DNA from 3 places in the Klebsiella sp. NPDC088457 genome. Region 2 is predicted to be linked to each of the others. Evidence: predicted binding sites of a transcription regulator. Region 2 holds the regulator's gene; each other region holds the start of a gene.

Region 1 (9,738 bases), on a different contig from region 2:
AAGGCCTGTTCCAGTTCCCGACCGTTATCGGCGGCGTGGTTCTGGCTATCAATCTGCCGGGCGTCAAATCCGGCGAGCTGGTGCTGGACGGCAAAACCCTGGGGGATATCTACCTCGGCAAAATTAAGAAGTGGGATGACGAAGCGATCGCTAAACTCAACCCGGGTATGAAACTGCCGGCACAGAATATTGCCGTGGTTCGTCGCGCTGACGGTTCCGGTACCTCCTTCGTTTTCACCAGCTATCTGGCGAAAGTGAACGAAGAGTGGAAATCTAAAATCGGCGCCGGCTCTACCGTTAACTGGCCGACCGGCCTGGGCGGCAAAGGCAACGACGGTATCGCCGCTTTCGTTCAGCGTCTGCCGGGCTCCATTGGCTACGTTGAATACGCTTATGCTAAGCAGAACAACCTGGCCTACACCAAACTGCTCTCCGCAGATGGTAAGCCGGTTAGCCCGAACGAAGATAACTTTGCCAATGCGGCAAAAGGTATCGACTGGAGCAAATCCTTCGCCCAGGATCTGACCAACCAGAACGGTGAGAACGCATGGCCGATCACCTCAACCACCTTCATCCTGGTACACAAAGCGACGACTAAACCAGAACAGACGGCCGAAGTGCTGAAATTCTTTGACTGGGCGTACAAAAACGGCGGTAAAGAAGCTAACGCTCTGGATTACGCAACGCTGCCGGACAGCGTGGTTGAGCAGGTACGCGCTGCATGGAAAACCAACGTGAAAGACAGCAGCGGTAAAGCGCTGTACTAAATACCGTCATACCTTGAGCCGCCCGCAAGCAGGCAGCTTACAGGAGGATGTGTATAGCATTACCTTTGCCCGAAAGAACGGTAAAATACCGGTCTTTCGGGCCCGAACTTAAAGAGTAACCTATGGCTGCAACCAAGCCGGCATTTAACCCTCCGGGGAAAAAGGGTGACATCATTTTCGGCGTGCTGGTTAAGCTGGCGGCGCTGATTGTGCTATTGATGCTGGGCGGCATCATCGTTTCCCTCATCATCTCTTCATGGCCAAGCATTCAGAAGTTTGGTTTTTCCTTTTTGTGGACTAAAGAGTGGGATGCGCCCAACGAAATCTTCGGTGCGCTGGTGCCCATCTACGGGACGCTGGTCACCTCGTTTATCGCGCTGCTGATCGCCGTTCCGGTGAGCTTCGGCATCGCGTTATTCCTGACGGAACTCTCGCCGGGCTGGCTGAAACGCCCGCTTGGCATCGCGATTGAGCTGCTGGCGGCTATCCCCAGTATCGTGTACGGCATGTGGGGCCTGTTTATCTTTGCCCCGCTGTTCGCCACCTACTTCCAGGAGCCGGTGGGCAACGTCCTGTCGACGATTCCGTTTGTGGGGGCGCTGTTTGCCGGCCCGGCGTTTGGGATCGGTATTCTGGCGGCAGGCGTCATTCTGGCCATCATGATTATCCCGTATATCGCTGCGGTAATGCGCGATGTCTTCGAGCAGACGCCGGTGATGATGAAAGAGTCGGCCTACGGCATCGGCTGTACGACCTGGGAAGTTATCTGGCGTATCGTGCTGCCGTTTACCAAGAATGGGGTGATCGGCGGCGTGATGCTGGGTCTGGGGCGCGCGCTGGGGGAAACCATGGCGGTGACCTTTATTATCGGTAACACCTACCAGCTGGATAGCGCCTCGCTGTATATGCCGGGCAACAGTATCACCTCTGCGCTGGCCAATGAGTTTGCCGAAGCGGAAACCGGCCTGCACGTGGCGGCGCTGATGGAACTGGGGCTGATTCTGTTCGTTATCACCTTTATTGTTCTGGCGGCGTCTAAATTCATGATTATGCGCCTCGCTAAGAATGAGGGGGCTCGCTGATGGCAACGCTCGAATTGCAAACCACCGCTGAGCTGGCGGAATCCCGCCGTAAAATGCAGGCCAAACGTCGGCTGAAGAACCGTATCGCCCTGACGCTTTCCATGGCGACGATGGTGTTTGGTCTGTTCTGGCTGGTATGGATCCTGATGGCCACGATTACGCGCGGCTTCGATGGGATGTCGCTGGCGTTGTTCACTGAAATGACGCCGCCGCCGAACACCGCAGGCGGTGGTCTGGCGAATGCTCTGGCCGGCAGCGGCCTGTTGATCCTGTGGTCCACGATTTTCGGTACGCCGCTGGGCATTATGGCGGGGATCTATCTGGCGGAATATGGGCGTAAGTCCTGGCTGGCGGAAGTGATTCGTTTTATTAACGATATCCTGCTTTCCGCTCCGTCCATCGTGGTGGGTCTGTTCGTCTACACCATTGTGGTGGCGCAGATGCAGCACTTTTCCGGCTGGGCTGGGGTCATCGCGCTGGCGCTGCTGCAGGTCCCGATCGTCATTCGCACCACGGAAAATATGCTGAAACTGGTGCCGGACAGCCTGCGTGAAGCGGCCTATGCGCTGGGGACGCCGAAGTGGAAGATGATTTCCGCGATCACCCTGAAGGCCTCGGTTTCCGGGATCATGACGGGGATTCTGCTGGCCATCGCCCGTATCGCCGGGGAAACGGCGCCGCTGCTGTTCACCGCGCTCTCCAACCAGTTCTGGAGCACCGATATGATGCAGCCGATCGCCAACCTGCCGGTGACCATTTTCAAATTTGCCATGAGTCCGTTCGCGGAGTGGCAGCAACTGGCATGGGCCGGGGTATTGCTTATCACCCTGTGCGTATTGCTGCTGAACATTCTGGCGCGCGTGGTTTTCGCGAAGAATAAACACGGTTAATTTTTGCGGCGCGGCGAAATGCGGCGCCGAATGAGGAAGAGATTGATGAGTATGGCGAATGCGACCCCGGGTAAACTTTCAGTTCGTAACCTGAACTTCTACTACGGAAAATTCCATGCCCTGAAAAACATCAACCTGGATATCACCAAAAACCAGGTTACAGCGTTTATCGGCCCGTCAGGTTGCGGTAAATCGACCCTGCTGCGTACGTTTAACAAAATGTTTGAACTGTACCCGGAGCAGCGTGCGGAAGGCGAAATTCTGCTGGATGGCGACAACATTCTGACCAACACCCAGGATATCGCCCTGCTGCGGGCGAAAGTCGGCATGGTCTTCCAGAAGCCGACGCCGTTCCCGATGTCGATTTATGACAATATCGCCTTCGGCGTTCGCCTGTTTGAAAAGCTGTCGCGCGCCGATATGGATGAGCGCGTCCAGTGGGCGTTGACCAAAGCCGCATTATGGAACGAAACCAAAGATAAACTGCATCAGAGTGGATATTCTCTCTCCGGCGGGCAGCAGCAGCGTCTGTGCATCGCGCGCGGTATCGCGATTCGCCCGGAAGTGCTGTTACTGGATGAACCGTGTTCCGCGCTGGATCCGATCTCAACCGGGCGTATTGAAGAGCTGATCACCGAACTGAAGCAGGATTACACCGTCGTTATTGTTACCCACAACATGCAGCAGGCTGCGCGTTGTTCAGACCATACGGCATTTATGTACCTTGGCGAGCTGATTGAATTCAGTAACACGGACGATCTGTTTACCAAGCCCGCGAAGAAGCAAACTGAAGATTATATTACTGGCCGCTACGGTTGATTGCCCTTCTGCTTTCACAGGCTCTAACCAGTTGGGCATTCAGGAGACACCATGGACAACCTAAATCTTAATAAACACATTTCCGGCCAGTTCAATGCAGAACTGGAGTATATCCGCACCCAGGTGTTGACCATGGGTGGGCTGGTGGAACAGCAGCTTTCTGATGCCATCACCGCGATGCACAATCAGGACAGCGATCTGGCAAAACGCGTGATCGAGGGTGATAAGCAGGTCAACATGATGGAAGTTGCCATTGATGAAGCCTGTGTACGCATTATTGCCAAGCGTCAGCCTACCGCCAGCGACCTGCGTTTAGTGATGGCGATTATCAAAACCATCGCGGAACTGGAACGTATTGGCGACGTCGCGGATAAAATTTGCCGTACCGCGCTGGAGAAATTTTCCCAGCAGCATCAGCCGCTGCTGGTCAGCCTGGAATCGCTGGGGCGTCATACCGTGCAGATGCTGCATGACGTACTGGACGCGTTCGCCCGCATGGATCTGGACGAAGCGGTGCGTATCTATCGCGAAGATAAGAAAGTCGATCAGGAATATGAGGGCATCGTACGTCAGCTGATGACCTATATGATGGAAGATTCACGCACCATTCCCAGCGTGCTGACCGCCCTGTTCTGCGCCCGGTCTATTGAGCGGATCGGCGACCGTTGCCAGAACATCTGCGAATACATCTTCTACTTTGTGAAGGGACAGGATTTTCGCCACGTGGGCGGCGACGAGCTGGATAAGCTGCTGGCGGGTAAAGACCCGAAAGAGTAATCACCACGGCTCCCCGGTTGCGCTACGCTTACCGGGGCTACGGAGGCGCGGGTCGCCCGGACAAGGCGCGGATCGCTGCCATCCGGGGCTCCGGCAATTATCGCGTGATGTTCCAGCCGCGCGCTTTCCACAGCGCCGGCAGCTGCGCTAAATCGGTAAACGTCGTCACTTTCGGATGAACGATCGGTTTGTTATGCGGATCGGCGCAGAAGTAGAAAACCTCCATCCCGGCATCGATTCCTGACTGCGCGCCCGCGCTGGAATCATCCACCAGAATGCAGTTTCCGACGTTAACGTCCATCGCTTTCGCCGCATGGAACATCAGCGCCGGATCGGGCTTCCAGCGTTGGATATCGTAACCGCTGTACAGTCGGTCGGGAAAATGGCGCAACATGCCGGTTCGACCGAGCGAGTGCTGCATTTTGCTCACCGGGCCGTTCGAAACCACGCACATCGGCACGGTTACCGCATCCAGCAGCGTTTCGGCACCGGCGATCGCTTCCAGTTCTGAATCAAACAGGCGCGCGACTTCGGCACGGTAGAGCGGTTCGAGCTCAGGTTTTTGCAGGTCGACGCCGTACTCTTCATTGATGGTGTCGATGATTTCGTAGAGCTTTACCCCTTTGAAACGCTTAAATATCTCTTCTAAATCCAGGGTAATACCGAACGCTTTGAACATGTGAACATAGGCGCGGGAACAGATCACTTCGCTGTCGACCAGCGTGCCGTCACAGTCGAAAAATAGAGCTTCTATTTGGGACATGCCGTTTCCATTTTAATCAGTTTAACGTTTTCGTCATGTATATTGCCGGGACGCAATCGTTGCCGTATAAGCAAATTCAATGAAAAAAATTACCATACAACTGCACCTGGTGTCGCATTTTGGTATAGGATAGCGGCGAAATTTCCCTCCTTTGTTCGGAAACCGATAATGAGTCAACAACAAACCAGCCAGTCTTCTGGCCAGGGTCTGCTGGAGCGCGTGTTCAAACTCCGTGAACACGGCACGACGGCACGCACCGAAGCGATCGCAGGTTTCACCACCTTTCTGACGATGGTCTACATTGTTTTCGTTAACCCACAAATACTTGGCGTGGCGGGTATGGATACCAGCGCTGTGTTTGTGACGACCTGTCTGATCGCCGCCTTCGGTAGTATTCTGATGGGGCTGTTCGCAAACCTGCCGGTCGCGCTGGCGCCGGCAATGGGCCTGAATGCTTTCTTCGCTTTTGTCGTCGTCCAGGCGATGGGCCTGTCGTGGCAGGTGGGGATGGGCGCCATTTTCTGGGGCGCCGTTGGCCTGCTGCTGCTGACCATTTTCCGCGTGCGTTACTGGATGATCGCCAATATTCCGCTCAGCCTGCGCGTGGGGATCACCAGCGGTATCGGTCTGTTCATCGGTATGATGGGGCTGAAAAATGCCGGCGTGATTGTCGCGAATCAGGACACCCTGGTGAGTATCGGCAATCTGACCTCTCACAGCGTCCTGCTGGGGATCCTCGGCTTCTTTATTATTGCTATTCTGGCCTCCCGTAACATTCATGCGGCGGTGCTGGTTTCTATCGTGGTGACGACACTGCTGGGCTGGATACTGGGTGATGTTCACTACGCCGGGATTGTTTCCGCGCCGCCGAGCATTACTTCGGTTATTGGCCACGTTGATTTGGCTGGCTCGTTTAATCTCGGTCTGGCGGGGGTTATCTTCTCCTTTATGCTGGTGAACCTGTTCGACTCTTCCGGCACCCTGATTGGCGTGACCGATAAAGCCGGCCTTGCCGATGAGAAGGGTAAATTCCCACGGATGAAGCAGGCGCTGTTTGTCGACAGCATCTCATCGGTGGCTGGTTCCTTTATCGGTACCTCTTCCGTCACCGCTTATATCGAATCCTCCTCCGGCGTCTCGGTGGGCGGGCGTACCGGCCTGACGGCGGTAGTCGTTGGTATTCTGTTCCTGCTGGTGATTTTCCTGTCGCCGCTGGCGGGTATGGTACCGGCGTATGCCGCAGCAGGTGCGCTGATCTACGTGGGCGTGCTGATGACATCGAGCCTGTCGCGCGTGAAGTGGGACGATCTGACGGAAGCGGTGCCGGCGTTTATTACCGCGGTGATGATGCCGTTTAGCTTCTCGATTACCGAAGGGATTGCGTTAGGCTTTATCTCTTACTGCGTGATGAAGATCGGTACCGGCCGCCTGCGCGACCTTAGCCCGTGCGTAATTATCGTCTCGCTGCTGTTCGTGCTGAAAATCGTGTTTATTGACGCACATTAACGCTCGCGCATCATAATGAAAAAGCCCGGCAGCGCTGCCGGGCTTTTTTTATATTTAACGGACGCGTTGAATATACTCGCCAAATGCGGTTAGCTGGCCGCGCAGATGGTCGAGGGTGCTCTGATCGACCACTTCACCCGACTGCGGATCGACTTTGTTCTGAATTACGCCGCCCATAAACTCAGGTTTGTTCATCACCATCGCATCAAGGAACACCAGTATCTGTCGCAGGTGATACTGGCAGCGTGCGCCGCCGATAGCGCCCATCGAGCTGGTTTGAATCAGTACCGGTTTCCCGGCCAGCGGTTGTTCAGGCAGGCGCGACAGCCAGTCAATCGCGTTTTTCAGGCCGCCAGGCACGGAATAGTTATATTCGGGCGTCACGATGACGACGCCGTCCGCTTCGCGAATCTGTTGTGCAATATCCTGCACGCCTTGCGGGAAACCTTCTTCCTGCTGAACATCCGCGTCATACAACGGAATGTCGCCAATCGACGGCAGTGCGGAGATTTCCATGCCCGCCGGCGCGATACCTGGCAGGGTACGTGCGACCATGCCATTAAAAGACCCCTTGCGCAGACTTCCGAGTAACGTAACAACTTTCAACGTATCAGACATGATTGCTCCTTTGCATCATGATGGCCGGACTGACCGGTCAGTTGAGGGAGAAGGCTTTTTCTGCAGGCAGACTGGTAAAACGTATCAGACGGGCAGAGGCTTCTTTCGCGCGCCGCTGTGCGTCCGGCAGACTACGCCAGCCGTCCTGATGGGTGTATTCCCAGACTTTAAGCTGGCCGATAGCGGGCGTCGCGGCGATGGACCACACCAGCACCGTTTCGGCGTCGCAGAGGGCTTCAACAGGCTGTATGTTGGTGGTTCGCAGCCGGCCCGCGCCGGGCAACAGCTGCAGGCGTACGGAAGATTCGCCGGTCAGCTTCAGCACGCTGCGACGCAGCGCCACCAGCTGGGCGCGCGCTTCGTCCGGATCGTGCTGGATGTTAATCCATAAATTCTCATTGCTGTTGAAAACATAGCGGTTGGCATCGTGCAGAGGATGAATGCCGTGCGAGGCGTGCTGAAGTTCCATATCCAGTCCGCAATCGCCTTCCGTCGTCAACGTGACGCCGACAATGTTTCCGGCATAGGAAATAGAAAATCGGGGGAGATGGGGGTCGCGAAAGACCGGCCTGCCGTGGTCATCGCTGATGATTTCGGGAAGCTCGCTAATGCCATACAGCATGAACACCAGTTCGGCGAGCAGTGAACGTGATGCGCGATAGCGGGCCTGCTGGTACTCTGGCAGGCGCTGTGCGGCTTGATGACAGGCCGCCGACAGGCGTGTCGATAGCGGCTCCCGGGTGTTGAGTATCCCTCTTGCAAAATGCGTTGCCATTCGTCGCTCCGTGATTAATGGTCTGAGATAAAATAGAGGCGGCTATTATCACCTGGTATTGATAGGTTTTAATGCGGAAATCACCCCTTGAAAAGGGTATTTGCGCGAATTTTACAAATTATTGCGCGATTGGCAGACGCTGATGAGGAAAAGCGCGTTAGAGCGGGTCCCTGTAGAGCCGCTTGAGGGTTTCTCTGAGCCAGACCAGCTTGGGGTTGTCGCTATTGCGTTTGTGCCACAGCAAGGTGAAGGGCACCCGCGTTTTTTCCAGCAGTAGCGGCTCCAGCGGTAGCGGGCGTGAAACCAGCGGTAAATGGTGCTGCTGGTTATAGTGATGGCAATAGCGCGGCGCGGTGGCCAGCATAGTGTGATTCGGCTGGGCGGCCATAAACAGCGATTGTTCGAACCCCGGTAGGGTTAACGCGACGGTGCGCTTGTGTCCCTGTTCGTGCAGAACATCATCCAGCGCCCAGGTATCGCTTTGTTCCCAGCTGATATTGATATGCGGGTAGCGTAAAAAAGTCGCCAGATTCCACTCCTCATCGAGCGCCGGGTGATCCGCCCGCAGCCATACCTGAGGCAGATCGGTAAACAGGACTTCAAAATCGATATACCACGGCAGCTGGCTCAGCTGTTCCCGCGAACGCGGATGCGTTTCCCGTCCGCAAAAGCCGATATCAACCTCACCGCGAATAATGGCGTCCAGCGAGTCGTAATCCCAGTTGCGCAGGCGGATCAGCGCCTGGGGATAGCGCTGGTAGATTTGCTGCGACAGGGAATTGAACAGGATCATCAGCAGCGGCGTTTCCGCCGCCAGTTCGAACTTCAGACCGCTCGGCATGATGTGGTGGGGTTTATCGAGGATCTGGTTGCCCATCTGCATCCAGTCCGTCAGATCCTGCTCCATGCGGGTCATCAATGGCGTCGGCGACAGACCGAGCGGCGTTTTAACGAATAGCGGATCGTCAAACCAGGCGCGTAGTTTAGCTAATGATTTACTCACCGCCGACGGCGAAACGTTCATACGTTTCGCCGTGCGGGTGACGCTGAGCTCCTGGGTCAGAAGCTGCAGACAGAGTAATAAATTAAGATCGAGACTCGACAGGGATTTCTTCATTATGTTGCGCAGCCCGGACAGAGGAAGCGGCCAGAATCAGAACAATGCTCACTATGCTACAGCCAATGAGAATCCCGATCAGCATATTCATCGCACTTAACCCGATGATGGCGGCCAGCCAAATCCACAGCGAAGAGCCGCAAACCTGAGCAATGCCCAGTACCGAGCTGGCAACCCCCGCCCGCAGGGTAAAGGGCCCCAGGGCCTGGCTCATCGCGACGCCGAAGCCCACTGAGAAGCCGGCGCAAATTAGCGCCAGACCCAGCAGGGTGACCGTCTGGCTGGTGGCAAGGCTGAGCAAAGTCCCGGCCGTAAAGAACATGACCTGTGACGTCAGCATCAACGTACGCGGTTTAAACAGGGTGAGCGCAAAGGGCGTTGAAAACGACACCGTCATGCTGACCAGCGCCATTAAGGCCATCGCCATCGAGTATTGTCCGCGATCGAACCCCATCTCTTCCATCATCAATACCGGGGAGACGTTAACGTAGGTCAGAATCGCCGTCACGCTGAGGGTGGTAATGACGATGCGGCTGAGGAAAAAGCGGTTCAGCAGTGATTCCGTGGCATTTTTCTGCCCGGCGGGAGTATGCGAAGGGGCTGCCGGCCGCGTTTCCCGCAGCA
Region 2 (9,738 bases):
GGTCAATGCGCCGGTTACCTTCGGTTCCCATGCGCTATCGACATTTATCGCCGATTATCTCGCCCGTTATCCCGATGTTGAGGTCGAGCTGACGCTCAGCGATCGTATCGTGGACCCGATTGAAGAAGAGTTTGAGGTGATTATTCGCATCGGTGAACTGGCCGATAGCTCGATGGTCGCATGGCCGCTGCTCCCTTACCGCTTAATTACCTGCGCCTCTCCCGACTATATTTTGCGCCACGGTGAACCGCAATCGCCGGACGACCTTCAGCGGCACTCCTGCCTGGTCTACGGTCACTGGTCGGCCATCAACGCCTGCCGCTGGCAATTCGACAAAGACGGCTCGACGCTGGAGGTCAAACCCGCCGGGCGCTTCCGTTCAAATGACTGGAAAGCGTTGATGAATGCCGCTATCGCCGGGCATGGCATCACCCTGGGGCCGGAGGAGGTGCTGAGAGGCGAAGTTGAACAGGGGAGGCTGGTGCAGGTCTTAGCGGAATTCTCCGGGCCTTCGCGTCCGATGCATGTCCTCGTCCCCGCCGGGCGCAGAAGGACGACGAAAATAAAATGTTTTGTGGAGGCGCTAAGAAAAGCGCTAGGCCCGCGTTGAATCAACATCAACCGGAGTAAGGGCCCCCCGTCAATGGGGTGCCGTATAGGGCATCAACGCGCCGCGCGCTGCAAAATCACGTTTGAGGGCTGACGCTGCAGGAAGCGCATACGCAGCATCATCATAATCGCCGCCGAGGTTAAACCGATAATAAACCCGCACCAGAAGCCTGCCGGACCCATGCGCGGGACGATAATATCGGTTAAAGCCAGCAGGTAGCCGCTGGGCAGCCCCAGTACCCAGTAAGCGGTGAAGGTGATAAAGAAGATCGAACGCGTATCTTTATAACCACGCAGGATCCCGCTACCAATAACCTGCACGGAGTCGGAAATCTGATACACCGCCGCCAGCAGCATCAGCTGGGAAGCCAGCAGCACGACTTCCGGGTTGTCGTTATACAGCAGGGCAATCTGTTCACGCATCAGGATGGTGAAAATCGCCGTGATCACCGCCATACAGACGCCGACGCCCACTCCGGTTCTGGCCGAAACCTGCGCATCCAGGGTGGAGCCCTGGCCGAGGCGGAAACCGACGCGGATGGTGACCGCCGCCGCCAGCGACAGTGGTAAAACGAACATCAGCGAACTGAAGTTAAGGGCGATCTGGTGGCCGGCAACATCGACAATACCCAGCGGAGAAACCAGCAGCGCGACAACGGCAAACAGGGTCACTTCGAAAAACAGCGCCAGCGCAATCGGCAGTCCGAGCTGAACCAGGCGTTTCAGGACGCTAAAATCCGGTTTGCTGAACCCCTCGCTGCTGCGAATATCGCGCATCGAACGGGCGCGGCGCACCCAAGCGATCATGCTGATAAACATTACCCAGTATACGGACGCCGTCGCCACGCCGCAGCCAATGCCGCCCAGTTCCGGCATGCCAAAGTGACCATAGATAAAGATATAGTTCACCGGAATATTCACAACCAGGCCGATAAAACCCATGACCATCCCCGGCTTGGTTTTCGCCAGACCTTCGCACTGGTTACGCGCGACCTGGAAGAAAAGATAGCCCGGCGCGCCCCACAGCAGCGCCCGCAGATAGCCCACGGCTTTTTCCGCCAGCGCCAGGTCGATATTATGCATCGAACTGATGATATAGCCGGCATTCCACAGCACCACCATCACCAGCAGGGAGACGAACCCCGCCAGCCAGAACCCCTGACGCACCTGATGGGCAATACGATCGCGGCGCCCGGAGCCGTTCAGCTGGGCGATAACCGGGGTCAGGGCCAGCAGCAGGCCGTGGCCAAAGAGAATGGCGGGCAGCCAGATAGAGGTGCCAATGGCCACGGCCGCCATGTCGGTGGCGCTATAGCCTCCCGCCATTACGGTATCGACAAAGCCCATTGATGTTTGGGCGACCTGAGCAAGGATCACCGGAATTGCCAGGGCTAATAACTGACGCGCTTCAATAAAATACTTCTGCACGTGAACACCTTTTATATTGTTGTTATTTTGCGACTAAAAAAGCCGCCTTAGATGGCAGCAAGAAGAAAGAGCAGAGGGATTTGCCAGACTATTGTAGCGAGGATACGCCATTAAGCCAGTGAAAAAATGGTAGGGGCACGATGCGCGCTGGCAACCTTTTTTACCAGCTGTTATTGTTCCAGGCAGGTATAACGGTAATGATACCGTCACGAAAGTCTACAGGAGCAAAGCATGTTTACTGGCATTGTGCAGGGGACCGCTAAAGTGGTGTCCATTGATGAAAAACCCAATTTTCGCACCCATGTGGTGGAGCTGCCGGAGCATATGCTCGCAGGCCTCGAAACCGGGGCATCGGTGGCGCACAATGGCTGTTGTCTGACGGTTACCGAAATTGACGGACCGCGCATCAGTTTTGATCTGATGAAAGAGACGCTGCGTATTACTAACCTCGGTGCGGTGCAGGAAGGCGACGTGGTCAACGTGGAGCGCGCGGCCAAGTTCAGCGATGAAATCGGTGGGCACCTGATGTCCGGGCATATTATGACCACCGCGGAAGTCGTCAAGATCCTGACCTCGGAAAATAACCGGCAGATCTGGTTTAAGGTCCAGGATCCGACCCTGATGAAATATATTCTGTATAAAGGCTTTATTGGCGTCGACGGAATTAGCCTGACGGTAGGTGAAGTCACTCCGACGCGTTTCTGCGTACATCTGATCCCGGAAACGCTCCAGCGCACGACGCTGGGGGCGAAAAAACTCGGCGACCGGGTGAATATCGAGATCGACCCGCAGACTCAGGCGGTGGTGGATACCGTCGAGCGGGTGCTGGCGGCGAAAGAAGCGGCGCAAAAAATCAGCGAAGAGTAACGCAGAATTAACGGCAGCATAGCAGCATAAAAGAAAAATCCCCCGTATTACCGGGGGATTTTTTTACCGAGCGACGCGGAGTCCATTTTCGGCGCCGCGGGAAAAGACCACCTGCCAGAGCTGAATATCCCGCGCACGAAAAGCGCCTGCGCAGGCATTCAGGTAGTAACTGAACATGCGTTTAAAACGTTCCGAGTAGTTATCGGCGATTTCCGGCCAGCTGGCCAGAAAACGCTCATACCAGGCCATCAGCGTCGTGTCGTAATCGGCCCCGATGTTGTGCCAGTCCTCCATCACGAAATGCGATTCGCTGGCCTGCGCAATCTGGCGCACCGACGGTAAGCAGCCGTTAGGGAAGATATATTTATTAATCCATGGATCGACGTTGTGGTCCGTTTTTTTCGAACCAATGGTGTGCAGTAAGAAACGGCCATCGGCGCTCAGGTTGCGGTCGACCACCGAAAAGTAGGTGTCATAGTTTTTAGGGCCGACGTGTTCAAACATCCCGACGGAAACAATACGGTCAAAACTATCATCTAAGTCGCGATAGTCCTGCAGCAAAATAGTGACGTCTAGCCCTTCGCAGCGCTGTTGCGCCATTTTTTGCTGTTCTGCAGAAATGGTGACGCCGACCACGCTAACCTGGTAATTTTTGGCCATGTAATAAGCCAGGCCGCCCCAGCCGCAGCCAATATCCAGCACCCGCATGCCTGGCTCCAGCTCCAGCTTGCGGCAAATAAGATCGAGTTTTGCCTGCTGAGCTTGTTCCAGCGTTTGCGCATCTTTCCAGTAAGCACAGGAATATTGCATATAGGGGTCGAGCATGCGGCTGAAAAGATCGTTGCCAAGATCGTAGTGCTCTTTGCCGACGATCCACGCACGTTTTTTACTTTGTAGATTGAACAGGCGTGCGCTCGCGATACGCAGCGTGTCTTTCAGATGGTGAGGAAGCTGACTTTCCAGTCCGGCGCGAAGCACTTTATGGAAGAATATATCCAGCCGTTCGCAATCCCACCAGCCGTCCATATAACTTTCACCTAACCCCAGAGACCCTTCCTGTAAAACACGTTTAAAAAAGAGCGGGTTTTTAATCCGGAGATCGGAGGGGGCGGGCCCATTAATTTCAATGCCCGCGCGACCGAGCAACTCGGCTGCAATTCGGTACCAGTCGTCGTTTGGTACGCTTACTTCTTCTATACACGATGAACTCATAGCTTCTCCATCACGCCCAAGTGATCAGAACCTTAAAACAGCGTAGACGCTTTTTTGGCTTTGTGAGAAATCTCACGGAATATCCGTGAAGCTGCTATCCGACGTAGAACAGAGGAAGGGTGATAACCCTTGCCGAAAGGCCTTCCATGGTGAAACGGGATGCATCCTGCCCCCGTTAAGTGCAATAAACTTTCTATTTATGTGATGCCGGATCCAGTATAGGCCGCTAATATCGGGCTTTCAATAAAAATATATTAGCAGGCTAATTACTGTACGATAACATCAGTGAAATAATTCTATGCATGCGACGACTCCGTCGTCAGGCAGGCGGTATGACGCTGCATGAGGTATCCAATCCCGGCCAGCGCAATCGAGACCAGCATCACGCTGGTGGTGGTCAGCAGCGGAGTGGCGATCAGCGCGGAAACCAGCAAACTGGTCAGGAAGCACAGGCCGAGCTGCAGGGTGTTCTGCAGCGCCGCGGCGCGGCCGGTGGCCTGCGGGAACGGCTTCAGCGCTTGGGCGACGACGATCGGGTAAATACCGCCGTTAACAATCGCCATGACGCAGAAGGGCACCATCAACGCAACAATTGATACATCCGCCAGTCGGCCAACCAGCCAGGTGGCCGCGACGCTGACGGCGAAAATCACCAGCAGCCACGGGAGCAGCTGATTTCCCTGCCATTTTTGTAGCGCCGCGCGACAGCCATAGCCGCCAACTAAAAAGGCGATGGTCTGCGGGACATAGCTCAGGCCAATGGCGGTGGGGCCATAGCCCATCTCGTGCAGAATAAACGGTGAGCCGGTCAGCCAGGCGAAAAAGCTGGCGGAGCAGGCGGCGTAAATCAGTACATTACCGCTGTACTCGCGGGAGCGCAGCAGGGCAAGGAAGGGCAGCTTTTGCGCAGTGGCGCCGGGCTGCCTGTTCGCCGGTTTAAGCCGCAGGGCCGGCAGCATCAGCAGCACCGCGATAGCGAACAGGGTGGCGAAAATCGCCTGCCATTCGAGGTGCGTGAGTAACCAGCTGCCGAGCAGCGGCGCCAGCGCCGGAGATAAGCCCACCAGCGGCATAATGGTGGCAAAAATGCGGTTAGTGCGCTGGGCAGGGTAATAGTCGGTCACCATCGCCTGCCAGGTCACCGCCGCCGCGCAGACGCCGATGGCCTGAATAAAGCGCAGGACCAGCATCAGCGTGGCGTCACGCACCCACAGCATCCCGAGGCAGCTGATAGCGAAAATCGCCAGCCCGGACAGCAGAACCGGTTTGCGGCCGTAGCGGTCGGAAACCGGCCCCCAGAACAGCTGGCCGTGGGCGAAGCCGGCGAGGAATAAGCTCAAGCTGGCGCTCACCGATGCCGCTGAGGTATTCAGATCTTGTTGAATAGCTGAAAAAGCCGGCAGGTACATATCGGTGGCGAGGAAACCCAGCACGCTGAGTCCCGCCAGCCACACTAAAAATCCTTTCCCAGGTTGTTGCATAACATTCTCTTATAGATGCGGTCTGATGCCGCAGAGTGTAGGGAGTGCATAATGGCTTGTGAAACGCTAATATTTGCTACATGCATTCAAAAATTTTGCAGGCAGAATATGTGGTCCGAATACTCACTCGAAGTCGTTGATGCTGTTGCCCGCAACGGTAGCTTTAGCGCAGCGGCGCAGGAGCTGCATCGCGTACCTTCAGCAGTCAGCTACACCGTACGCCAGCTCGAAGAGTGGCTGAAGGTTCCCCTTTTCGAACGTCGCCATCGCGATGTTGAACTCACCCCGGCCGGGATCTGGTTTTTACAGGAAGGGCGTTCTGTTATCAAAAAAATGCAGATCACCCGCCAGCAGTGTCAGCAGATTGCCAACGGCTGGCGCGGGCAGCTGTCGATCGCCGTCGATGACATTGTTAAACCGGCGCGTATGCGGCAGATGATCGTCGATTTTTATCGCCACTTTCCCGATGTCGAACTGATTGTTTTTCAGGAGGTGTTTAACGGCGTCTGGGACGCGCTGGCCGACGGACGCGTGGAACTGGCGATTGGTGCGACCCGCTCGATTCCGGTGGGCGGGCGCTACGCCTTTCGCGATATGGGGATGCTAAGCTGGCACTGCGTGGTGGCGAGCCATCATCCGCTGGCGCAGATGACGGGCCCGTTGAGCGATGATATGTTGCGCAACTGGCCGTCGCTGGTGAGGGAAGATACCTCCCGCTCGTTGCCGAAACGCACAACCTGGCTACTGGACAATCAGAAAAGGGTGGTGGTACCCGACTGGGAATCGTCGGCGACCTGCCTGTCGGCGGGACTCTGCGTCGGGATGGTGCCGACGCACTTTGCCCGTCCGTGGATCGACCGCGGCGAATGGACCGCGCTGGCGCTGGAAAATCCGTTCCCGGACGCGGCGTGCTGCCTGACCTGGCAGCAAAGCGATACTTCGCCGGCGCTCGCGTGGCTGCTGGATTATCTGGGCGACAGTGAAACGTTGAACCGCGAGTGGCTGCGGGCGCCGGAGTAACCGGCGCCGTGGGGAAGGTTAGCGGCGGTAGTCGACGAACGGGCCGTCAACGACCGAGCGGCGTTCCACCAGACGCGGGTGAACCTCGATCGACTGCGACTCTTCGCGCTTGTTGACGATACGATCCATCAGCATGTTGAAGGCGGCTTCGCCGAGAGAATCTTTCGGCTGATGAATGGTGGTCAATGCCGGGCTGAAATAGCGGGCGTTGCGCACGTTATCATACCCGATCAGCGAAATATCCTGCGGCACGCGCAGGCCCATTTCGTCCGCCGCGCAGATGGCGCCCATCGCCATGATGTCGCCGCCGCAGAATACCGCCGTCGGACGGTGCTGCTGGCTGAGGATCTGCTGCATCGCCCGGTAGCCGGATTCCGGTTCGAAATCTCCCTGAACAATCCAGCTTTCCGGAACGGAAATCTGCGCTTCTTTCATGGCTTGCATAAAGCCGGCCAGCCGTCCGGCACCGGTATTACGCTCCAGCGGGCCGGGGATCACGCCAATTTCACGGTGGCCGCGTTCGACCAGGTAGCGGCCAGCCATATAGCCGCCCTCGAAGGCGTTATCGATGACCGAATCGGTAAAGTCGGCCTTCGCTTCACCCCAGTCCATCACCACCATCGGAATGTGGCGGTACTCTTCCAGCATGCTCAATACCGATTCCGGGTATTCCGAGCACATCACCAGCAGGCCGTCGACGCGCTTTTGCGCCATCATCGACAGGTAGGCCTGCTGCTTTTCAAGATCGTTCCACGCATTGCCCAGAATCAGGGTATAGCCTTTCTGGAAGCAGCTTTTCTCTACGGCTTCGATAATCTCAGCGAAATAGGCCGCTTCGCTGCTGGTGGCCAGCAGGCCGATAGATTTGGTGTGATTAACCTTCAGACTGCGCGCAACCGCACTGGGGGAGTAGTGCAGCTCTTTGATCGCCGCCCAGACCGCGTTGCGGGTTTCTTCAGCAACGAAGCGGGTTTTGTTAATCACATGTGAAACTGTTGTAGTGGAAACGTTTGCGCGCTTCGCTACATCTTTAATTGTTGCCATTACTTCTCACTCCAGACCTTGACCTGATCGTCTGATTATCGGTACGTAAACGTTTGCCTATACACACCCTGAGTACAATGTTCAACATTGCATCACGTCGGGAAAACGACACAGAACGACAGGAAGGGGTCAATGGCCGATACGCTTTCAAATTAGCGTGGGATTTTGTCCGATCTTGCGGCAAAGGGGAAGAGCAAAAATGTGCATCACCCTAAATCTCAGAAGATTTTTACGCTATATTGTGCAAAAATGAGCAAGCTCACTTTTCATGTGGGGATAACAGGGGGAAAAATTGATGGATACAGATTTGAAGTTTTCGCTGACCACAACGATTATTGTTCTGGGTCTCATTGTTGCCGCCGGGCTGACGGCGGTACTGCACTGATTTTGCCGGGGGAGAGCGCTCTTTCCCCCAACGTCCCGCCATTATTATCAATTTTGCAAAAATCTTTTGCCATTCCGTTTACTTTTGTTTTTCTGTGATTGATGTCATGCTTTTGACTTCTGATGAGATGCCGTCGCTGAGGACGGTCTGCTGGAGTCATTGAATGAAAATCAACTTTCCCCTGTTAGCGCTGGCGATCGGCGCGTTTGGTATTGGTACGACGGAGTTTTCCCCGATGGGGCTGCTGCCGGTCATTGCCAAAGGTGTCGACGTCTCTATTCCGGCTGCGGGAATGCTGATCAGCGCGTATGCGATTGGCGTGATGGTCGGCGCGCCGCTGATGACCTTACTGCTCTCCCATCGCGCGCGCAGAAATGCGCTGATTTTCCTGATGGCGATCTTTACTCTCGGCAACGTCCTCTCCTCAATGGCGCCGGATTACACGACCTTGCTGATCTCGCGCATTATCACCAGCCTTAATCACGGCGCTTTCTTTGGCCTGGGGTCGGTGGTTGCGGCGAGCGTAGTGCCAAAACACAAGCAGGCCAGCGCGGTGGCGACGATGTTTATGGGGTTGACCATCGCCAATATTGGCGGCGTTCCGGCGGCAACCTGGCTGGGTGAAACCATCGGCTGGCGGATGTCGTTTCTCGCTACCGCGGGCCTCGGTCTGGTGGCGATGGCCAGCCTGTGGTTCTCTCTGCCAAAAGGCAGCGCCGGCGAGCGGCCGAATGTTAAACAGGAGCTCACCGTGCTGATGCGTCCGCAGGTGCTTTCCGCGCTGCTGACCACGGTGCTGGGGGCCGGGGCCATGTTTACCCTCTATACCTATATTTCGCCGGTGCTGCATACCATTACGCATGCGTCGCCGCTGTTCGTCACCGCGATGCTGGTGCTGATTGGCGTCGGCTTCTCGCTGGGCAACTACCTGGGCGGTAAGTTTGCCGACCGTTCCGTTTCCGGCACGCTGAAAGGCTTTCTGCTGCTGCTGATGGTTATCATGCTGGCGATTCCGCTGCTGGCGCAAACCCAGGTGGGGGCGGCGATTAGCATGGTGGTGTGGGGAGCGGCGACCTTTGCCGTGGTACCGCCGCTGCAAATGCGCGTGATGCGCGTCGCTCATGAAGCGCCGGGGCTCTCTTCTTCGGTGAATATCGGGGCGTTTAACCTCGGCAATGCGCTGGGCGCGGCTGCCGGTGGGGCGGTGATTTCCGGTGGGCTGGGCTATGCCTTTGTCCCGGTGATGGGGGCGATTATTGCCGGCGTGGCGCTGCTGCTGGTGCTGTTCGGCGGCCGCTCGCAGCCTGAAGAGGCGTTTGCCGGGCAGTAACCGGGGATACGCAGAAGGGGCAACCCTTCTGCGTAGGCGATTTATGCCGCCAGATTGGCCGCCACAAACGTCCAGTTTACCAGCGCCCAGAAGTGCGCCAGATACTCTGGGCGGGCGTTACGGTAGTCGATGTAATAAGCGTGTTCCCAGACATCCACGGTCAGCAGCGGCGTAGCCTCGCCAGTCAGCGGCGTGCCCGCATTGCTGGTGGAGACAATACTCAGGCTGCCATCGGCATTTTTTACCAGCCATGTCCAGCCGGCGCCAAAGTTCTTCGCTGCCGCATCGCTAAATTGCGCTTTGAAATCGGCAAAGCTGCCGAAAGATTTGGCAATGGCTGCCGCCAGTTCACCTTCCGGCTC
Region 3 (9,738 bases), on a different contig from region 2:
CGTGAGCGGTCAGAATGATCACCGGCATTCCCGGCTGCACCTTCTGGATTTCGCTGAACAGCTGCAGGCCGTCCATTTCATCCATCCGTAAATCGCTGACCACCAGATCAACTTTATCACGCCCAAGGAGACGCAGCGCCTCCGGGCCGCTTTCAGCGGTGACGACGCTATAACCTTCGCTGGTCAGACGCATGCCCAGCAGTTTTAACAGGCCGGGATCGTCATCCACCAGCAGCAGATGCGCAGATTTACGGATCGTCATGAATCACCTCTGGAACTTTATCGCCGCCGTGACCGCCATCGCTATTAAAATTGCCCCCCGGTTTACGGCTGGAAAGCTGGCGTTCAATATCGGTCAGGTTTTCCAGCTTGCGGGTCGTCAGCTCCAGCTGGCTGCGCAGTTGCTCTTCCTGCTGGCGCAACGTTTCGCGTTCGACGTCGCTGGACTGCTGTAACTTCGCATAGCGGGAACGTTCCTCCACCAGCTGAAGCTGGCGGTTTTGACCTTCACGCCACAGCTGATACAGCGGGCGGACCTGCACGGCGATTTGCGGGCTGAAGGAATCCAGGCGTGAAACCAGATCGCGGCGCTCGTCCGGGGTAATCCTGGCGTCTGCCAGCAAAATGCCGCGTTTAAACGCATCCTGCCAGCTGTCGCCGCCGTGCAGTTTGGCCTCCGCGCGCGCCTGCACCGGCGCCAGACGATCCGCGCAATCAATCCCGCGCAGCCAGTACAGCGGATTTTTATCGCTGGCTTCACTTTCCAGCGACCAGATATCGCTACAGTCGACGGAGAGAAAATCCGCAACCTGATGCTGCGGCAGTTCAGGTTGTGCTTTGTCATTTGCGCTGTGCGGCGAAAAAGCGGCGGAACAGCCCGCCAGCGCCAGACACGACATACCGGACAACAGCCATCCTTTGAAAGCACGAACCACTACGAAAAAGTGGGACATATTCACCCATTATTGATTCATGTGTTGGTTTTTCCCGGCTCAGCGGCGGGTAGCGTTATGCGGAAACAGATAAACCCGGGCTCATCATCTTCCAGGCTTAATTCTCCCTGCATTTGTCGAACGCAGTCCCGGGCAATACTTAGACCCAGGCCGCTTCCTTTTACTGCCCCTTTACGCTGATGGCTTCCCTGATAAAAAGGCTCAAAAATCATCTTTTTTTCCGCAGGCGGTATTGGCTCGCCGCGGTTAATCACCTCGATGCGGACCTGCTCGCCGTGCCGGTAGCTATGAATACGAATGTTACCGGATTCAGCCCCATAGTGCACCGCATTGGAATAGAGATTATCCATCACGCTGATCAATAGCGCCGGTTCCGCCAGGCAGCTGCCTTCGGCCAGCTGAATATCGGTATGCATCATTTTAGCGCGTGCGGGCAAACTGTGAGCCGCCACCACGTTTTCGACCAGTTCAGCGATATCGACCGTCTCACGAGGAACCGGGCCATCCGCCTGCTTGCGGTTATAATCGAGCAGTTGCTCAATCAGTTTTTGTAGATTGCGGCTACTGCTATCGAGAATCTCGACAATCTCCCGCTGCCCGGCGGTTAACGGTCCGGCGACGCAATCGGCCAGCAGCTCCGTACCTTCGCGCATACTGGCGAGCGGCGTTTTAAGCTCGTGGGAAAGATGGCGCAAAAACTGATGGCGCTGCGATTCCAGCCAGGCCAGGCGTTCGCTGAGCCAGATAATACGCTCGCCGACCGAGCGAAGTTCACGCGGGCCGGTGAACAGCGCCGCGTTATCCAGCGACTTCCCTTGCCCCAGCCGGTTAATCATCTTCTCGATCCCCTTTACCGGGCCGATAATCATCCGGGTGAATAGCAGCACCAGCGCCAGACTGAGCAAAAACAGCACCAGCGCCTGCCAGCCGAAGAACTGCCCGCGCTCGGCAATTTCCTGCTGCAGCTGCTGTCCGCGGGAATAGACTACCGTGCGGGTGGCCTGCACCATCTCGCTGTTCGCGGCGGCAAAAGCTTCAAGGCTGGCCCCCGATGTCGCATCAGGACTGCTGTTTTGACAGCGGATCTGCGCTAAATCGCTCAGTTCCTGCCTCAGCGCCTGCCAGATTTTTTCGTCCGGCAGCACCCCGGCATGGGCTTCCAGCATTTCGCTGTAGCGTTTGCGCTGATTCTGGTAAACCTTCGCCAGCGTCGGATCGTCCAGCACGCAGTACTGCCGGTAGCTTCGCTCCATTTCCAGCGAGGCGTTAACCATCGCCTCGCTGCGTCGGGCGTCGACCAGCGTCGTGCGATTGATATGCGCGGCCTGGGCGCTGAGCGCATTCAGGCTCTGCCAGGCTTGCCAGGCCAGCACCAGCAGCGGTAGCAGAATCAGTACAAAGGATAATGTGACCAGCTGGCGCAGCGAACGGGGAAAAAGAGAGATACGCTTCAAGGATAGGGTCTCAATCATTAGCTTAATGACGATGCTAACTGAGGACGCCGCAGAGTAACAGAGACAATCAGCCGATCTGCCGCGCGAAGACGACAAATCTCGCGGATAAAACAAAGCCAGGCAAAAAGCCTGGCTTTGTTCTGGAATAAGGCGGTGCCTAACTCGACGTTTCGCCCGATGGCTGATAAAGCAGAGCTATTATCAGGAGTTGGACGGCAGGCACCTTGTTGTGCGTCATTCGAAGTTTATGTAGCGCGTCCCGAAGGGGCTGACATAAGAAGGTGAATGAGCCACTGACTATTATTATGCATGAACTATGCCACATCACAAAACATTTTATTAACACAATGAAATATAATGATTTTATAGCATTAGTCTTCATTATCCGGCATGGTTGCTTTTCACCCACACTGTCGCTCTTTAGCAACACATAAATGCCCGATCCACAGCTCTATTTAAAATCAATGACTTAAATGTCTCCATCTGGCGACACCCTTCTCCTGGGTTTGTCGGCGAATCCCGACACCTTCAGGCGACCGCCGTCACAAACAAAAAAGCCCTCTGCCGGAGCAGAAGGCTTAATGGTGCCGGGTAACGCGCAGAAGACCTCTCCTTCATCAGAGAGGCCTGTAATCTGGGTTAGCCCAGCTGCTTACGCGCGTTGCGGAAGATACGCATCCAGGGGCTATCCTCTCCCCAGTTCTCCGGGTGCCAGGAGTTCGCCACGGTGCGGAATACGCGCTCCGGGTGCGGCATCATAATCGTCGCACGACCGCTTTCGCTGGTCACGGCGGTGATCCCGTTCGCGGAACCGTTCGGGTTAGCCGGATAGCTTTCCGTCACCTTACCGAAGTTATCGACAAAGCGCAGCGCCACCAGACCTTTACTCTCCAGCTGCGCCAGATGCGCGCCGTCACGCACTTCCACCTGCCCTTCGCCGTGGGAAACGGCAATCGGCATCATCGAGCCGGCCATGCCCTGCAGCAGCAGAGACGGGCTTTGCGTCACTTCGACCAGGCTGAAGCGCGCTTCAAAGCGGTCGGAATAGTTACGCACAAAGCGCGGCCACAGGTCGCTTCCCGGGATGAGCTCACGCAGGTTGGACATCATCTGGCAACCATTACACACGCCCAGCGCCAGAGTCTGCGGACGGTGGAAGAAGGTGGCAAACTCATCACGCACGCGCTCGTTGAACAGAATGGATTTCGCCCAGCCTTCGCCGGCGCCTAACACGTCGCCATACGAGAAGCCGCCGCAGGCCACCAGCGCCTGGAAATCGGCCAGTCCGGTGCGGCCCGCCAGCAGGTCGCTCATGTGTACGTCGATGGCATCAAAGCCCGCGCGGTGGAAAGCGGCCGCCATTTCGACATGCGAGTTAACGCCCTGCTCACGCAGCACCGCCACCTTCGGACGGGCGCCGGTGGCGATATACGGCGCGGCAATATCGTCGTTGATGTCGAAAGAGAGCTTAACGTTGAGGCCCGGATCGTTATCGCGGCTTTTCGCATCGTGTTCGCTGTCGGCACACTCCGGGTTATCGCGCAGACGCTGCATCTGCCAGGTAGTTTCTGCCCACCAGACGCGCAGCGTAGTGCGGCTTTCACTGAATAGCGGATGGCCATCGGCGGTGATAACAAAACGGTCGCCTGCGGTCGCCTGGCCCAGATAATGAACGCAATCCGCCAGACCGTGCGAGGCCAGCAGCGCTTCGACCGCCTCGCGATCCGCCGCCCGAACCTGAATGACCGCCCCCAGCTCTTCGTTAAACAGCGCCGCCAGACGATCGTCGCCCAGCGCGGCGATATCTGCCGTCAGGCCGCAGTGACCGGTAAAGGCCATCTCGGCCAGCGTCACCAGCAAACCACCGTCGGAACGGTCGTGGTAAGCCAGCAGCTGACGTTCTGCCACCAGGGCCTGCATCGCATCCCAGAAGCCCTTCAGCTGCGCCACATCGCGCACGTCAGCCGGGGCATCGCCCAGCTGGCGGTAGACCTGCGCCAGGGCGGTAGCGCCAAGCGCGTTACGACCTTTACCCAGATCAATCAGCAACAGGGCGTTATCTTCGGTGGAGAGCTGCGGAGTCACGGTGCGACGCACATCTTCCACGCGAGCAAAAGCGGAAATCACCAGCGACAGCGGGGAAGTCATCTCGCGCTGCTCGCTGCCTTCCTGCCAGCGGGTTTTCATCGACATCGAATCTTTACCCACCGGAATGGTCAGCCCCAGGGCCGGACACAGCTCCTCACCCACCGCTTTCACCGCTTCATACAGACCGGCATCTTCACCCGGGTGACCGGCAGCCGCCATCCAGTTAGCGGAGAGCTTCACGCGATTTAAAGCGCCAATTTGCGTTGCCGCCACGTTGGTCAGCGCTTCGCCGACCGCCAGGCGGGCGGAAGCGGCAAAGTCCAGCAGGGCGACCGGCGCACGTTCACCTATCGCCATCGCTTCGCCGTAGTAGCTGTCGAGGCTGGCGGTAGTCACCGCGCAGTTCGCCACCGGGATCTGCCATGGGCCCACCATCTGATCGCGCGCCACCATCCCGGTCACGGTGCGGTCGCCAATGGTGACGAGGAAGGTTTTCTCCGCCACGGCCGGTAAATGCAGGACGCGATTGACAGCATCCGCAAGCGTGATCTCCTGCCGGTCCAGCGCTTCGCCTTTAACTTTCAGGGTCTGCACGTCACGGGTCATTTTCGGCGTTTTACCCAGCAGCACATCCAGCGGCAGATCGATCGGCTGGTCGTTGAAATGGGCATCGCTCATGCTCAGATGCAGCGCTTCAGTGGCTTCACCGATCACCGCGTACGGCGCACGCTCGCGACGACACAGCTCATCAAACAGCGGCAGCTGTTCTGGCGCCACCGCCAGCACATAGCGTTCCTGCGATTCGTTACACCAGATTTCCAGCGGGCTCATCCCCGGCTCATCGCTCAGGATATCGCGCAGCTGGAACTTGCCGCCGCGGCCGCCGTCGCTGACCAGCTCCGGCATGGCGTTGGACAGGCCGCCGGCGCCGACGTCGTGGATAAACAGAATCGGGTTCTCATCGCCCAGCTGCCAGCAGCGGTCGATCACCTCCTGGCAGCGACGTTCCATTTCCGGGTTGTCGCGCTGGACCGAGGCAAAATCGAGATCGGCGTCAGACTGACCGGAGGCCATAGAGGAGGCCGCCCCGCCGCCCAGGCCGATATTCATCGCCGGGCCGCCAAGGACAATCAGCTTCGCTCCAACGCTGATCTCGCCTTTCTGCACGTGCTCGCCGCGGATGTTGCCGATGCCGCCCGCCAGCATGATCGGTTTGTGGTACCCGCGCAGCTCTTCGCCGTTGTGGCTGGTGACTTTTTCTTCATAGGTACGGAAGTAGCCGTTCAGCGCCGGACGACCAAATTCGTTGTTAAACGCAGCGCCCCCCAGCGGGCCTTCGGTCATAATATCCAGAGCGGTAACGATACGATCCGGTTTGCCGAAATCCTCTTCCCACGGCTGTTCAAAGCCCGGGATACGCAGGTTAGAGACCGAGAAACCAACCAGCCCCGCCTTCGGTTTCGCCCCACGGCCGGTTGCGCCTTCATCGCGGATCTCGCCGCCGGAACCGGTCGCCGCGCCCGGCCACGGAGAAATGGCCGTCGGGTGGTTGTGGGTTTCCACTTTCATCAGGATGTGCGCCGCTTCCTGGTGGTAGTCATAACGCCCTTGTTCACGATCGGCAAAGAAGCGCCCCACCCGGGAGCCTTCCATCACCGCGGCGTTATCTTTATAGGCGGACAGGACGTAATCCGGCGTCTTTTCGAAAGTGTTTTTGATCATCTTAAACAGCGACTTCGGCTGCTGTTCGCCATCGATGACCCAATCGGCGTTAAAAATTTTGTGACGGCAGTGCTCAGAGTTCGCCTGGGCAAACATATACAGCTCAATGTCGTTCGGATTGCGGCCGAGCTTTTTAAATGCGTCCTGCAGATAGTCGATTTCGTCATCCGCCAGCGCCAGCCCCAGACGGAGGTTAGCGTCTATCAGCGCCTGACGGCCCTGACTCAGCAGATCGACGCTGGTTACCGGCGTCGGTTGATGCTGAGCGAACAGCTTCTCGCCCTCTTCCAGGGTAGCAAATACGCTTTCCATCATCCGGTCGTGGAGTTCGCTCGCGACCACGGCCCATTGCTCTTCGCTCAGGGTACCTGCTTCAACGTAGTACGCTACGCCGCGCTCCAGGCGCACCACCTGTGCGAGGCCGCAGTTATGCGCGATATCGGTAGCTTTAGAAGACCAGGGGGAGATGGTGCCAGGGCGGGGGGTGACGAGCAGTAATTTACCGGTTGGGGTATGGCTGTTTAAATTGGGGCCATACTTGAGCAGTCGCACCAGCCTCTCACGTTCGTCAGCGCTGAGCGGCGCGTTCAGATCGGCAAAATGAACATACTCTGCATATAGTGTGCTAACCGGCAGGTTGGCCGCCTGGAAACGTGCCAGCAGTTTGTTAATACGAAATGCCGACAGTGCAGGTGAACCACGCAAAATTTCCATCATAAGTCTCTCGTCTTCGCAGCTTTCAATATGAGCCAGGGGGGAAACGGGCGCCATTATAGTGAATCCTGCGCCGCGACGAAACCGTTTGCGTGGAAATAAAATCATTCCCTGGCTTTATCATTTAATGTGACCTGCCTCGCGAATAAGTTGCCAACTGGCGCATTCTTAAGCAAAATGCCGCTCATTCATCGACTGTCTTTTTACTTTTCCGCTCATAGCCTGCTGAGGAACACAGAGCTGCAGAAGATTAACTCTCTGAAAAAATTAAAGATTAATTATCTGCTCATCGGCATTGTGACCCTGTTGCTGGCGGCCGCCCTGTGGCCGTCGATCCCGTGGTCCGGCAAACCCGAGAACCGGGTGGCGGGGATAATGGCGCGCGGCGAGCTGCGCATCAGTACCATCAATTCGCCGCTAACCTTTGCGAGCATCAATGACAACACCTACGGGCTGGATTACGAACTGGCAAAACAGTTTGCCGACTACCTCGGGGTGAAGCTGAAAGTGACCGTCCGGCAGAATATCAGCCAGCTATTTGACGACCTCAATGACGGCGACGCCGATATGCTGGCCGCCGGGTTGGTCTACAACTCAGAGCGGGTGAAAAACTATCAGCCCGGGCCGAGCTACTATTCGGTATCGCAGCAGCTGGTCTACCGGGTTGGCGGCCTGCGGCCGCGTAGCCTCGCCAACCTCACGGCACAACAGCTGCTGATCGCCCCGGGTCATGTGGCGATAAATGACCTGCAGGCCCTGAAAAGCAATAAATATCCGGACCTCGACTGGCGCGTTGATGAGAAACGCGGGACAACGGCGCTGATGCAGGCGGTGATTGATGGCGAGCTGGATTACACCATTGCCGACTCGGTGGCGGTGAGTCTGTTCCAGCGTGTGCATCCGGAGCTGGCGGTAGCGCTGGATATCAGCGATGAGCAGCCGGTCACCTGGTTTAGCGCCAGGAGCGAGGACAATTCGCTGTCCGCGGCGATGCTTGATTTCTTCAACACGATGAATGAGGACGGCACGCTGGCGCGACTGGAAGAAAAGTACCTCGGTCACGGCAACGATTTCGATTATGTCGATACGCGGACTTTCCTGCGTGCCGTCGAAAACGTCCTGCCGGACCTGCAGCCGATGTTTGAGAAATACGCCCGGCAGATCGACTGGCGCCTGCTGGCAGCGATTTCATGGCAGGAATCACACTGGGATCCGCAGGCGACCTCGCCGACCGGGGTCCGCGGGATGATGATGCTCACCAGAAACACCGCTCAGAGTCTGGGATTGACCGACCGGACCGATGCCGAGCAAAGCCTCAGCGGCGGCATGCGCTACCTGCAGGATATGATGAGCAAGATACCAGACTCGGTGCCCAAAGATGAACGCATCTGGTTTGCGCTGGCGGCTTACAATATGGGTTACGCCCATATCCTTGACGCAATCACCCTGACGAAAAAACAGAAGGGCAACCCCGACAGCTGGGCGGACGTCAAGCAGCGCCTGCCGCTATTAAGCCAGAAGCCTTATTACAGCAGGCTGAAATATGGCTACGCCCGCGGTCATGAGGCCTATGCTTACGTCGAGAATATCCGCAAATACCACATCAGCCTGGTGGGCTATCTGTCCGAGAAAGAGAAAAAGGATGAGCAGCGGCTGGCGATTGCCGGCGACTATCCGGCGGTGATGCCGGAAGAACTCGATAAAGAAGAACGCCCGGCGCCCTTTTTCCAGTTTCGCGCGGAAACCTTAGTCGACAACGCCAGATTCAAAATCCCGGGACTGGGGCACTAGGCCTCCCCGCCCTGACGCATCTTTTTCTGCGCCTTTTTCTCTTCGCGCCGCCAGCGAAAAAAATCACTGAGCATACCTGAGCACGACGCCGCCAGGATACCTTCGCTGATCGCCACCCGATGGTTCATCCCGGGATGGTGCAGGACATCGATCAGCGAACCGGCCGCGCCGGTTTTTGCGTCCCGGGCGCCAAATACCAGCCGTGAAATCCGGCTATGGACCATCGCGCCAGCGCACATCACGCACGGTTCGAGGGTGACATACAGCGTCGCGTCGATCAGACGGTAGTTTTGCAGCACCAGCCCCCCCTGACGCAGCGCCATGATCTCGGCATGCGCCGTTGGGTCATGCCGCCCGATAGGACGGTTCCAACCTTCGCCGATAACCTGGTTGTTGTGCACCAGCACGGCGCCCACCGGCACTTCGCCCTCTTCCCAGGCGCGTTTCGCCAGCGTCAACGCGTGACGCATCCAGTATTCATCGTTCAGTTCATGGTCAGACAAAGCGGGTACTCCTGCGGAAAAAGCGGGGCGCATTATACATGGCCGATCGCCAGGACACACTATTCTAACTGGTGAAGATCGCCCTGCAGCGTGACCCGCCAGCGGTGCTGGCAAAAACAGAGCAGCGGATTATCCTGCTCGCTGTCGCTATAGCCGCTGTACAGCTGTAGCGGCGCGCCGATTTTTTGCTCCAGCTGGGCGACTTTCTCATGGCCAAGGCAGCGTAACGTCAGGCCCCAGCCGCCGCAGCGGCGCTCCATCCGGCTGGCGATCACATTCACCCGCGGCAGCCAGGCGGTATCAAAATAGACCTGTTCAACCAGCGATTGCGGTGACCCGGTAATCAGCCAGACGTCGGCGTCGCTGCTGGTCAGATAGTCCGTGAGCCGGGCCTGCACCACCGGAAAGGCCGTCACATGCTGGCGAAACCAGCTGACAAAATCGGCCTCAAGGCGCTTGAGCGTGGCCTCGCGGTGCCCGAACGTCGCCGCCCACAGCAGCAGGCTCATCGGC

Evidence for each region. The regulator PurR, encoded in region 2, represses purine synthesis genes. The targets are predictions, from matches to a motif close to CANGCAAACGTTTGCNTG.
Region 1: a site for PurR is predicted at 5,116-5,133, ahead of ACI2JR_RS22110 (NCS2 family permease). Genes of this name have one in related genera too.
Region 3: a site for PurR is predicted at 7,009-7,026, ahead of purL (phosphoribosylformylglycinamidine synthase). Genes of this name have one in related genera too.

The regions. Positions count from the first base shown of each region.
Region 1 covers NZ_JBJDNH010000042.1:6,984-16,721, reverse strand. The annotation lists gene pstS (phosphate ABC transporter substrate-binding protein PstS) at 1-767, shown strand, start outside; gene pstC (phosphate ABC transporter permease PstC) at 890-1,849, shown strand; gene pstA (phosphate ABC transporter permease PstA) at 1,849-2,739, shown strand; gene pstB (phosphate ABC transporter ATP-binding protein PstB) at 2,785-3,558, shown strand; gene phoU (phosphate signaling complex protein PhoU) at 3,610-4,335, shown strand; gene yieH (6-phosphogluconate phosphatase) at 4,433-5,098, opposite strand; gene ACI2JR_RS22110 (NCS2 family permease) at 5,267-6,604, shown strand; gene ACI2JR_RS22105 (NADPH-dependent FMN reductase) at 6,659-7,222, opposite strand; gene ACI2JR_RS22100 (4'-phosphopantetheinyl transferase family protein) at 7,260-7,844, opposite strand; gene yidZ (HTH-type transcriptional regulator YidZ) at 8,155-9,114, opposite strand; gene ACI2JR_RS22090 (MFS transporter) at 9,083-9,738, opposite strand, start outside.
Region 2 covers NZ_JBJDNH010000003.1:6,173-15,910, reverse strand. The annotation lists gene ACI2JR_RS03165 (LysR family transcriptional regulator) at 1-610, shown strand, start outside; gene mdtK (MdtK family multidrug efflux MATE transporter) at 664-2,037, opposite strand; gene ACI2JR_RS03155 (riboflavin synthase subunit alpha) at 2,269-2,904, shown strand; gene cfa (cyclopropane fatty acyl phospholipid synthase) at 2,968-4,116, opposite strand; gene punC (purine nucleoside transporter PunC) at 4,413-5,597, opposite strand; gene punR (DNA-binding transcriptional activator PunR) at 5,706-6,617, shown strand; gene purR (HTH-type transcriptional repressor PurR) at 6,636-7,661, opposite strand; gene ACI2JR_RS03130 (cytochrome bd-I oxidase subunit CydH) at 7,957-8,046, shown strand; gene ACI2JR_RS03125 (MFS transporter) at 8,210-9,376, shown strand; gene sodB (superoxide dismutase [Fe]) at 9,418-9,738, opposite strand, start outside.
Region 3 covers NZ_JBJDNH010000016.1:29,358-39,095, reverse strand. The annotation lists gene glrR (two-component system response regulator GlrR) at 1-262, opposite strand, end outside; gene qseG (two-component system QseEF-associated lipoprotein QseG) at 249-953, opposite strand; gene ACI2JR_RS12195 (sensor histidine kinase) at 971-2,407, opposite strand; gene purL (phosphoribosylformylglycinamidine synthase) at 3,047-6,934, opposite strand; gene mltF (membrane-bound lytic murein transglycosylase MltF) at 7,109-8,722, shown strand; gene tadA (tRNA adenosine(34) deaminase TadA) at 8,719-9,225, opposite strand; gene yfhb (phosphatidylglycerophosphatase C) at 9,285-9,738, opposite strand, start outside.